DNA from 2 places in the Neorhizobium sp. IRS_2294 genome. Region 1 is predicted to be linked to the other one. Evidence: riboswitches for the same ligand, from Rfam matches in the RefSeq annotation. Region 1 holds a riboswitch; the other holds the start of a gene.

The links. A riboswitch is a leader RNA that binds a small molecule or an ion and turns the genes downstream of it on or off. The one in region 1 is predicted to bind cobalamin.
Region 2: another riboswitch for cobalamin. It lies ahead of ACQY1K_RS16555 (CbtB domain-containing protein); the one in region 1 lies ahead of ACQY1K_RS12640 (ABC transporter substrate-binding protein).

What each region holds. Positions count from the first base shown of each region.
Region 1 is NZ_CP191439.1:2,610,440-2,616,088, forward strand. Features, by position in the region: gene ACQY1K_RS12625 (bifunctional 5,10-methylenetetrahydrofolate dehydrogenase/5,10-methenyltetrahydrofolate cyclohydrolase) at 1-163, shown strand, start outside; gene ACQY1K_RS12630 (ABC transporter ATP-binding protein) at 170-955, opposite strand; gene ACQY1K_RS12635 (FecCD family ABC transporter permease) at 952-1,983, opposite strand; gene ACQY1K_RS12640 (ABC transporter substrate-binding protein) at 2,065-3,072, opposite strand; cobalamin riboswitch at 3,203-3,397, opposite strand; gene ftsZ (cell division protein FtsZ) at 3,691-4,686, shown strand; gene ACQY1K_RS12650 (GcvT family protein) at 4,762-5,649, opposite strand, start outside.
Region 2 is NZ_CP191439.1:3,435,175-3,440,823, forward strand. Features, by position in the region: gene ACQY1K_RS16540 (cobyric acid synthase) at 1-589, opposite strand, end outside; gene cobO (cob(I)yrinic acid a,c-diamide adenosyltransferase) at 593-1,207, opposite strand; gene ACQY1K_RS16550 (CbtA family protein) at 1,204-1,974, opposite strand; gene ACQY1K_RS16555 (CbtB domain-containing protein) at 1,989-2,165, opposite strand; cobalamin riboswitch at 2,203-2,403, opposite strand; cobalamin riboswitch at 2,461-2,687, shown strand; gene ACQY1K_RS16560 (DUF1636 family protein) at 2,790-3,218, shown strand; gene cobW (cobalamin biosynthesis protein CobW) at 3,215-4,252, shown strand; gene cobN (cobaltochelatase subunit CobN) at 4,274-5,649, shown strand, end outside.

The sequences.
Region 1 (5,649 bases):
CGTCGGCGTCGGCATCAGCTACGGCGCAGATGGATCGATGGTCTCGGACGTGGCAGCCGATGTCGCTGAGGTCGCAGGCTGGGTAACGCCGCCGCAGGGTTCGGTCGGCGCGCTCACCCGTGCGATGCTGCTGCGCAACCTGCTACAGATCGCCGCCGCCTAGACCGGTTCACATCAGGAACTGGATATGCAGCCGGCCGTGATGCGGCGAGGTCGAAACATGGGCTTCAACGCCGAACACGTCGGCGATCATCTTCTCGGTCAGAATTTCGACCGGCGAACCGCAGGCGACCAGCCGTCCCGCCGAAAGCACGGCGATCACATCGCAGAACCGGGCGGCGAGGTTGAGATCGTGGATCGCGACGACCGTCGTCAGCGGCAGCTCCGAGACCAGCCGGAGGATGTCGATCTGGTGCTGGATGTCGAGATGGTTGGTGGGTTCATCGAGGATCAGCACCGACGGCGATTGCGCCAGCGCTCGGGCCAGCTGCACGCGCTGACGCTCTCCCCCCGACAGCGTATGCCAGAACTGCTCGCGGCGATCATCCAGCCCGACGCGCACCAAGGCTTCGGTCACGATCCGGTCGTCCTCTTGCGTCCATGGCGACAGCGCCGACCGGTATGGCGTGCGTCCAAGCCGGACCACGTCGATAACCGTGACATTCGCCTCGGTTGCGGAATGCTGTTCGACCACCGAAACCCGGCGCGCGAGCTCGCGCCGTCCGAAACCGCTCATCGGCTTGCCATCCAGCGTGACATTGCCGGCGGCGGGTGGCCTCAGACCGGCGAGCAGACGGATCAGCGACGACTTGCCGGAACCATTGGGTCCGATCAACCCGAGCGTCCGGCCCTCATCGACCGAAACCGTGACGCCATCGACGATCACCTTGCGCCCGGCGAGCCAGCGGACCGCACTGGCGGCCAAGACCGGGGCGGAGACGGTATCGGTTGTCATGCGACCCTCCTCGCCCGGTAGAGAATGACGCAGAAGAAGGGAACGCCGACCAGCGCCGTCACCACCCCGATCGGCAGGATCTGCGGTGCGATGACGATGCGCGACACGATATCGGCGAGCACCATGAAAAGCGCTCCAATCAGCGCACAGGCAGGCAGAAGCCGGATGTGGCCGGGACCGACGATAAACCGTGCCGCATGCGGAATGACGAGACCGACAAAGCCGATCGCACCCACCATGCTGACGATCGTCGCCGTCATCAGCGCCGTGACAAGCAGCAGCACCACGCGGACCCGCCGGACCGCGATGCCGAGCGAACGCGCCGCATCCTCGCCGAAGGTAAACGCATCGAGCGCCCGCGCATGCCAGATGCAGACGATGAGCCCGACCGTCACGACCGATGCGGCGAGCGTCACCTCCGGCCAGCGGACGCCGGCAAGGCTGCCGAGCAGCCAGAACATCACGCTGCGCGCCTGTTCGGCATTGGCAGACGTCGAGACAATGTAGGAGGTGAGCGCATTGAACAATTGCGAGGCGGCAACGCCCGCAAGAATTGTCCGGTCCGCCGTCTGGCGTCCGCTCGACAGCATCACCACGAAGATAAAGGCGATCAGCGCGCCGGCAAAAGCTCCGGCGGAAAGCGAGATTGCGCCCGCCCCAAACCCAAGCAGCATGACGCTGACAGCACCCGTCGAGGCTCCGGCCGAAATGCCGAGAACATAGGGTTCGGCAAGCGAGTTCCGCAGGAGCGACTGCAGGATCGCCCCCGACAGCGCCAGTCCGGCGCCGCAGAATGCCGCGACCAGCGACCGCGACAGGCGATAATCCCAGATCACCGCTTCCTGGATGCGCGGCAAGGCCACGGCCGTAAAGCCGAGCCGGTTCGTCACCGCCGCAATCGTCGTCTCCATGGGAATGGTCATCTCACCGATCGCCACCCCGGCAACGATGGCGACGAGAAGCGCTGAGAGCACCAGGAACACGCCCGCGGCACCCAGCGCCCAGCGTCCGATACGGGATCGCCTCACGGGAGATGCCTGAACTGGTCGAGCGCACCCGCCATATCGACGAAGGCGGAACGAGCGGAATGCGTGATCACCTGCCGCACCTTAATTCGCGAGGCCAAAGGACTGGATGCCCCGGGCGAGCGTCTCGATGCCCTCGATCGTGCGGATCGTCGGGTTCATCGACTGGGCATCCATCAGCACGAAACGTCTGTTCTTGACCGCGTCCAGCTGGCTGACGACGGGATCGGTCTCCAGAAATTTGATCTTCACGGCCGGATCGTCGGCGGCATAGCGGCGACGGTCCATCGTTGCGACGACGATGACGGAGGGGTTGGCCTCAGCGATCGTTTCCCAGCCGACCAGCGGCCATTCTTCTTCCGTCGTCACCACATTGCGGGCGCCGATCGTCTCAAGGATATAAGCCGGTGCGCTGTTCTTGCCGGCTATAAAGGCATCGCCCTTGGTTTCCTTGCTGGAATACCAGAAGACGATCGGCAGGTTCTTGATCTCCGCGCCCTTGATCGATGCGACGGCTGCGGCTTCGCGCTGTTTCAGGTCTGCGATCAGAGCGGTGCCCTTGTCCTCGACATCGAAGATCTTCGAGAGCTCTGAAATCTCGCGGTAGATCAGGTCCATCTTGAACAGTTCGTTGCGAACGCCGTCACCGCCATCGGCATTGGTCTTCGCGACGCAATCGGCGGGCGAGACATAGGTGTTGATGCCGAGATCGGAAAACTGCTCGCGCTTGCCGACCGATCCCATAGGCCCAACATGCCACTCGAACTCGGCAGCGACCAGATCCGGTTCGAGACTGACGACCGATTCAAAGCTCGGGTCGTTGTCGGCAAGCCGTTTTATCTTCGCGTCCACCCCGGCATAGGGCGTAAGCACCGGCCCGACCCAGACGGCAGTGCCCGCCACCTTCTCGGCCAACCCGAGCGAATAAAGCACTTCGGTCATGCCCTGCCCGATCGAGACGATCTTCTCGGGCGCCTTGTCGAACGTGACGGGGCGACCGCAATTCTCGATCGTCAGCGGGTAGCTGGTCGGTGCTGCAAACGCCAATGTGGGAAGTGCCGCAACTAAGGCGGCGATAAGCCCTGATTTCATGTCCTGTCCTTTAATGATCGGAAAAAAGGGCAGGACGACCTGAAGCCGCATCGCGGCTCGACGTCGACATGGCGCACGAGCGCATTGCTTGCGACATAATCATCTCCCTGCCGGAACCCCTCGTCCGGTGTTGGTTGTCCATGCCACGGCAGGTCTCCTGACTTGCGGCTCGAACGCCTTCCATCGCCTTCCCGATCGGATGATCAGTGGTATCGATGGCTGGCTCGCCGCTTACAGTTGCGAGGGCAGTCGCGGACTTGGCCCGAAAGCCTCACCGCATTCCCTTTTCATCTGCGATTGCAGAACCGTAGCGCCCCAACTGATAGGGAACACGCCGGTGCTTGTCCAGAGCGATCCCCGCGCGATCTCTGCCGTTGCAGAGTGTAATAGTATAACATACCAATTTACGCAACGGTCTATTTTGGATTGGTCGCGACCTTTGTGAGGCGCTCAATTCAGGGATGCTGTACATTAAATCGCGATGACATCGCCCTCACCCTACTCCTGCCTCTTTGGCCTGACAGCGCTCTGGTCTATGACCTTGCGGACAGATAGCCTGCGGGGCGATTCGCCGTCCTTCTGGTATGGGACGACCGGAAGGAGCTGAAGGAGACGAAGATGACGGATATTAAGAGCGGCTTGACCGAATTGAAACCGCAGATAACCGTGATCGGTGTCGGAGGCGGTGGCGGTAACGCGATCAACAACATGATCACGGAAAATCTCCACGGCGTGGAATTCATCGCCGCCAATACGGATGCCCAGGTTCTGGCGACATCCAAGGCGTCGCGCCGCATTCAGCTGGGTGCGCAGGTGACCGAAGGTCTCGGTGCGGGATCGCTGCCGGATATCGGCCGCGCGGCGGCTGAAGAATCGATCGACGAGATCATGGATCATCTCGCCGGCTCGCACATGTGTTTCGTCACCGCCGGCATGGGCGGCGGCACCGGAACGGGTGCGGCCCCCGCGATTGCACGCGCAGCACGCTCTGCCGGCATCCTGACGGTCGCGGTTGTCACAAAACCCTTCTCGTTCGAAGGACACCGCCGCATGAAGACGGCCAACGAGGGTATCGAAGCCCTGCGTGAAGCCGCCGATACGGTCATCGTCATTCCGAACCAGAACCTGTTTCGCATTGCCGACGCCAAGACCAGCTTTGCCGACGCGTTCATGATCGCGGACCGCGTGCTGTTTTCCGGCGTCAGCTGCATCACCGACCTGATTGTCAAGGAAGGCCTGATCAACCTCGACTTCGCCGACGTGAAATCGGTGATGAAGGGCATGGGTCGTGCGATGATGGGAACCGGCGAAGCTTCCGGCGATGGCCGCGCGCTGATCGCCGCCGAAGCCGCCATCGCCAATCCGCTGCTCGACGACATCTCGATGAAGGGCGCCAAGGGCGTGCTCATCTCGATCTCAGGCGGTACCGACATGACACTGTTCGAAGTCGATGAAGCTGCGAGCCGCATCCGTGACGAAGTCGAAGCCGAGGCCGACATCGTCGTCGGCGCGATCTTCGACAAGAACCTCGACGGCAAGTTCCGCGTGTCGGTCGTCGCAACCGGCCTCAACGGCAACCAGCAGGGCTCTTCGTCCCCGACTGCGCAGTACTAAGATCAGTCTCAGCCAATAAAAAAACGCTCCGTGGACATCCGCGGAGCGTTTTTTGTTTGTCAGACCCGAAGCCGGTCAGCTTCTCGGCTTGAGATTTTCAGGGTCGTAGAGCGGCTTGTAACCGACCGCTGCGACTTCCACCGGGAAGGCCTCGTTGAAATAATCCACCGTCAGTTTCCGGCCGACCTGGCAATGCGACCAGGGCAGATAGGCGAGCGCGATATTCTTGCCGATCGTCGGGCCGTAGGCGATCGACGTCGTATAGGAACGCCGTCCGAGTTCATCGATCAGAACCTCGCCCGTGTCCGGATCCATGACCGGCAGCGAGCCGACCGGATAGCGGGCGACACCGGACGCATCGACATTGTCGGTCATCACGAGCGTGCAGAGCATCGCCGGCTGATGGTCGCGGGCCTTGTATTCGAGATGCTTCGCCTTGCCGCAAAAATCGGCTTCCTTGACCTTTGGACGGGCAAGATCCGCTTCGATCAGGTTGTACTGGGTCAGGAGATCGCCGTTCTGCAGGCGCAGGCTCTTTTCCATGCGGCGTGAGTTGGCATAGGTCTCGACGCCGAAGGCCATCACGCCGGTGGCACGCAGCGCATCCCAGACGGCAACGCCGTCCTCGTATTTCATATGCAGTTCCCAGCCCTGCTCGCCCACATAGGAGATGCGGAACGCCGTGACATGCTTGCCGGCGATCTCGATCGGCTTGATCGCGGCGAAGGCGAAGTTCTCGACATCGAGACCTTCAGGGTCGGCCACGACCTTCTTGAGGTTTTCGCGAGCGTTCGGGCCCCAGATGCCGATGGTGATGAACTTTTCCGAGACATCGGTAATGGTGACGTTGAGGCCACGATCCTGCGCGACACGCTTCATGTAGAGCAGGTCCCGCGGCCCGGCATCGGCGCCGTTGACGAGACGGCCGCGATCAGCCAGGCGGAAGACGGTGAAATCGGCCCG
Region 2 (5,649 bases), 820 kb from region 1:
TGACGATAAAGCCGTGGATCATGTCAGCATCCTCAGCATCGATGACGAGTTTGGTGCCGGCAAGGCTCGCAATCACGCCGCCCCGGTCGATATCGCCGATCAGAACCACCGGCACATCGGCAGCGCGGGCAAAACCCATATTGGCGATATCGTTCTGGCGAAGGTTGATTTCGGATGCGCTGCCCGCCCCTTCGACGAGGACGAGGTCTGCCCGGGCTTTGAGGATCTCGAAGCTTTCCAGCACCCGCGAAAGCAGCCTCGGCTTCAAAAGCTGGTACTCGGCCGCCTTGGCATTGCCCTCGACCCTGCCCTGCACCACCACCTGGGCGCCGACCTCGCTCTGGGGCTTCAAGAGAACCGGATTCATATGGACGCTGAGCGGCACGCCAGCCGCCCTTGCCTGCAGTGCCTGCGCCCGGCCGATTTCGCCGCCATCGGCGGTGACCGCGGCATTGTTGGACATGTTCTGCGGCTTGAAGGGCAGGACACTCAAGCCCCGCAGTGTGAAGACGCGGGCAAGCCCGGCAACGACCAGCGACTTGCCCACATCCGAGCCGGTCCCCTGAAACATGAGAGCGCGAGCCACCACCCGTCAGAACTCGATGCCGGCCTGGGCTTTGACGCCGGCCTTGAAGTGATGCTTGACCAGCGTCATCTCGGTCACCAGATCCGCCGCCTCGATCAGCGCCGGCTTGGCGTTCCGGCCGGTGACGACCACGTGCAGATCCGCCCGGCGCGCCTGTAACTGGGCGACGACCGTGTCGAGATCGAGATAATCGTAGCGCAGGGCGATATTGAGTTCGTCGAGAATGACGAGGCCGATCGTTTCGTCGGCCATTAGTTCGAGTGCCATGCCCCAGGCCTTCTCGGCAGCGGCGATGTCGCGTTTGAGATCCTGGGTTTCCCAGGTAAAGCCCTCGCCCATCGTGTGCCAGGCGACGCGGTCGCCGAACACCGCAAGCGCCGGCTGCTCGCCGGTCGACCATGCGCCCTTGATGAACTGCACGATGCCGACACGGCGGTTGTGGCCAAGCGTGCGCAAAGCCAGCCCGAAGGCCGCCGTCGATTTGCCCTTGCCGGAGCCGGTATGAACCATGAGGAGACCCTTCTCGACGGTCTTTTCCGCGACTTCGGCATCCTGAACCGCCTTGCGGTTCTCCATCTTGGCGCGGTGGCGCTGCTCGGTGGTCTGATCGATTTCCTTCAACGGACTGCAAGCTCCTTGGACGTGGTCGAAATTTCCTCACCAGCACGAAAACGCTCGCGGAGGACGCCGGAAAGCGCGCCGAGAACGGCCCAGAAGACGAGGTTCGTTGCGTAGACGGCATTGACGAACCGCGCATGCAGGTCCATCGGCACCGCGGTGTCATGGCTCGGCGGCAGCGGTGCGCCGATGATGTGCGGAGCAACGAGCAGGACGACCGCCAAAGCCGCAAGAAGGGCGGAACGGGTATAGGCAAGCAGGCCAAGGGCCAGGGCAGTGCAGACGGCTGTCGCAATCCACCAGATCTGGCGCGGGCCGAGCTCAGCGACGGGCATGCCCGGAAGTTCCGGCGGCAGACCGAGGCCGGGTGCAAGACTGACGGTGAGGAACCCGGCAATGCCGAACATCAACCCGCCGCGCCACCCGCCAAACCCGCCGAGTGCTTCGGCGATGGCGATGGCAACCAGCGCAAAACCGATTGCCGACAGAGCATTGGCCGCTGCAGTGTAGGCAAAGCGCTCGAGCCCGTCGGCCGGCGCCCATGCCTCTTCGGCGTGATCGTGCGCAGCGGAAGCCGGTGCTGCAGTGCCTGCGGCCGTATCCGGAGCTGTGCCATGGCTATGTCCAGCGCCGTTGCCGCCGGCGTGTTCATAGGTCTCCGCTGCGAGAATAAGCGGCACGACGGAAAAGCTTTGCATCACGGTCATCAGGAGCCCGGACAAAAGCCCTGCGATCACCGCCGTGAGGACGATGTTTCGAAACAGCGACATTTAAGGAATTCCTCTTAGTGGCAGGGAAAGGCCAGCGAGTGGCGCGTATCGTGAGCCGCATTGTGCACAGCCTCGATATGCGAAAAGCCGACAAAGCCGACGATGAACAGGCCGAGTATGGCTGTCATGCCAAGAGGAATGATTTTCGATGCGGAAACGCTGGCTGCACCGGCAGCAGAGTTCGTAACCATGGACGTCGTCTTTCTGCCCTCCACCCGAGGGCTTTCACTGTGCCTATCGTCTCCGGCAGGTCTCCTGGCTCGCGGATCGAACGCCTCTGACCCGCCTTCCCGGATGTCTCCAGTGGCATGTTGAGCAGAGACTTTCCGCTTACAGTTGCGGGGGCAGCCGCGGGTTTGACGTCAAGATATCGTCGCACCGCATTCCCTTCGATGAGCCCTCTCGGGCACCAAAGACGTGATCACTATAGACGGTTTCCCCAGACGGGCAATCGGCTTTGCAACATTGACACTGCCCTGCGACAAGGCTTAGGTGACTGCGATACGGTCCCTTGCCGGCAACGGTAGGGGCTAAGAGAGAATGCGGTGCGAACCCGGGATCGTCTTTAAGATTCCATGGTTCAATGCCGCGGCTGCCCCCGCAACTGTAAGCGGCGAGCCATCCTGCCACTATGGCCACTGGAGAAATCCGGGAAGGCAGGCGGATGGTGACGACCCGCGAGCCAGGAGACCTGCCGTTCGAAAACGTGCCTTTCCGGGCGGGGTGCTCCGGAAAAGCTTCTTTCACTCTGCAGGATAGGCTTGCCTTCCTGTCGTGCACCCCGATGTTATTGACTTGGGCGGTAGTGCGACACGATGGTGATTGACGAACGAAAAGACGAGCGCGACGCGGCCGCAGACGGCCTTGCCGGCGAGCCGGATGTGACGATTTTCGTCTGCACCAATTGTCGCGAGGCATCCGACAGCGAAGCGCGCCCGGGCATCGTCCTGATGGACGCCCTTCGCGAGGCTGCCGCCGGCAAGCCGCTTTCCGTCAAACCCGTCACCTGCCTTGCCAACTGCGAAAAAGGCCCAAGTGCTGCCTTCAACCATCGCTCCGGCTGGTCCTATGTCTTTGGTCATCTGTCGCTCGACACGGTCGAGGACATCTTGGTCGGCGCGATGATGCTGGCTGACGACGAGCGCGGTTTACTTCCCCTTCGCGGCCGCCCCATGTGCCTTCGCGGCAAGGGCATGACGGCCCGCATTCCACCATTCCAGCACCACGAGGACCTGCCTTCATGAGCGTTTCATTCGACCGCGTTCCCTGCACCGTGATCACCGGGTTTCTCGGTGCCGGCAAGACGACGCTGATCCGTCACCTGATCGAAAACCTCAAGGGCAAGCAGCTCGCGATCATCGTCAACGAGTTCGGCGATGTCGGCATCGATGGCGACGTGTTGAAGAGCTGCGGCATCGAAAGCTGCCCTGATGACAACATCATCGAACTTGCCAACGGCTGCATCTGCTGCACCGTCGCCGATGATTTCGTTCCGGCGATCGACCAGATCCTGGCCCGCGAACCGCGCGTGGACCACATCCTCATCGAAACCTCCGGCCTTGCCCTGCCGAAGCCTCTCGTCCAGGCCTTCCAGTGGCCGGATGTGAAGGCCCGCGTCACCGTCGATGCCGTCATTGCCGTGGTGGATGGTCTGGCGCTCGCCCAAGGCCGCGTTGCCGACGATCACGAGGCACTGGAAGCGCAGCGCAGCCAGGATAGCTCGATCGACCACGACGACCCGGTCGAGGAAGTGTTCGAGGACCAGATCGCCTGCGCCGACATGATCGTGCTGACCAAGACCGACCTTCTCGACCAGGCGTCGCTTGCCGCCGCCAAGGGCCGCGTCCAGGCGCATCTGCCGCGGGCCGTCAAGATCGTGCCCGCCGCAAACGGCGCCGTTGATCCGAGCGTACTGATCGGTCTCGGCCTTGCCGTCGAGGATGATATCGAAAACCGCAAGACCCATCATGACGACGAGCTTGACCACGATCACGACGATTTCGACAGTTTCGTCATCGATATTCCAGCCGTTGCCGATGCGGACGAACTCGCTGCCCGCATTTCGGCCACAGCGGAGGCGGAAAACGTGTTGCGCATCAAGGGTTTTGTCGACGTTGCGAACAAGCCGATGCGCCTTCAGGTGCAGGCGGTCGGTTCGCGCGTGAACCATTATTTCGACCGCGCCTGGGGTGCAGGCGAGACCCGACAGAGCCGCCTCGTCGTGATCGGCGAAAAGGGCATGGACCGTGCGGCGATCGAAAAGATGCTGGCGGCGTAAGAGGGTTTTAGAAGGAAAAGGATGCATATTCTCGCCACCACCTCGTCGTCGCTCGACGACCTGATCGAGCCGGTCGACCTCAACCAGTCGCCGGCAGATGTGGTGGTGCTGTCTTTTTCCGGCAGCGACCTGAACGGCATTGCAGCGGGTTGGAGCGATGGCAAGGCGAGCCTCTGCCTCACCAATATCTCCGACCTGCGCCATCCGATGTCCGTCGACCTGTGGCTCGAAAAGACCGCAGCCCATGCGCGCTTTATCCTCGTACGCATTCTCGGCGGCTATGATCGCTGGGCCTACGGCGCCGATCAGCTGTCGCGGCTGGCGAAGCGCAAGAAGATCCCGCTCGCGATGCTGCCGGGCGAATGCAGCATCAGCGACGACCGCCTGGCCGCTGCCTCCACCGTGCCCGATGCGACGCTGATGGACGTTCTCGCCTTCTTCCGCGAAGGCGGGCCGGACAATATGCAGCTTCTGGCGCGCCGGCTGGATGCGCTGGCAAGCGGCGATACGCAAAGCTTGCAGACCGCGACGCCGATGCCGAAGCGGGGCTTCTACAAGCCCGGCCACGGCATCTCGACCGCCGATGAGCTTACTGCTGGTTTCCCGCCCGATGCGCAGCGGCTGCCGATCCTGTTCTATCGCTCCACGTTGCTTGCCAATGATGCGGCACCGATCAACGCGATGTATGAGGCACTGGCTGCCCGCGGCTTCGCACCGATGCCGATGTTCGTCGGCGGCTTGAAGGATACAGAAACCATCGGCTTTGTCGAACAGGCGATCGCAGAGCTCGATCCGGCCGCCATTCTCACCACGACCGCCTTTGCAAGTGCGACTTACGACAACGGCGACACGATTTTCGACCGCTCAGGGATTCCCGTATTCCAGCTGGTCACCGCAACGACACGACGCGACGGATGGGCGGAAGGCCGCCGCGGCCTCAACCCTTCCGACCTTGCCATGCATGTCGTGCTGCCGGAACTGGATGGCCGTATCCTTGCCGGCGCGATCTCGTTCAAGGCCGGCGACAAGACGGCCGATCTCGTCAACCAGCCAGAACCGGACCGGATCGAACACGTCGCAGACCGGATCGCCGCCTTCCTGGCCATGAAGACCGTTTCCCGCGCCGAGCGGAAACTGGTCATCCTGATGCCGGATTATCCGAGTGCGCCGGGCCGCACCGGTTATGCCGTTGGCCTCGATGTGCCGCAAAGCGTTCTGACTATCCTCAGAACGCTATCGACAGCCGGCTATTCGATTTCCGATATTCCGCAAACCCCGCGCGCGCTTCTGGATCTCCTTGCCGCCAGGACAGCGCAATATCCGCTTGCCACCTACAGCCCCGAAGCCGGAATCGAAGCAGCCTGGGGCGAACCGGCGATGGATGCGGATCTGGAAGA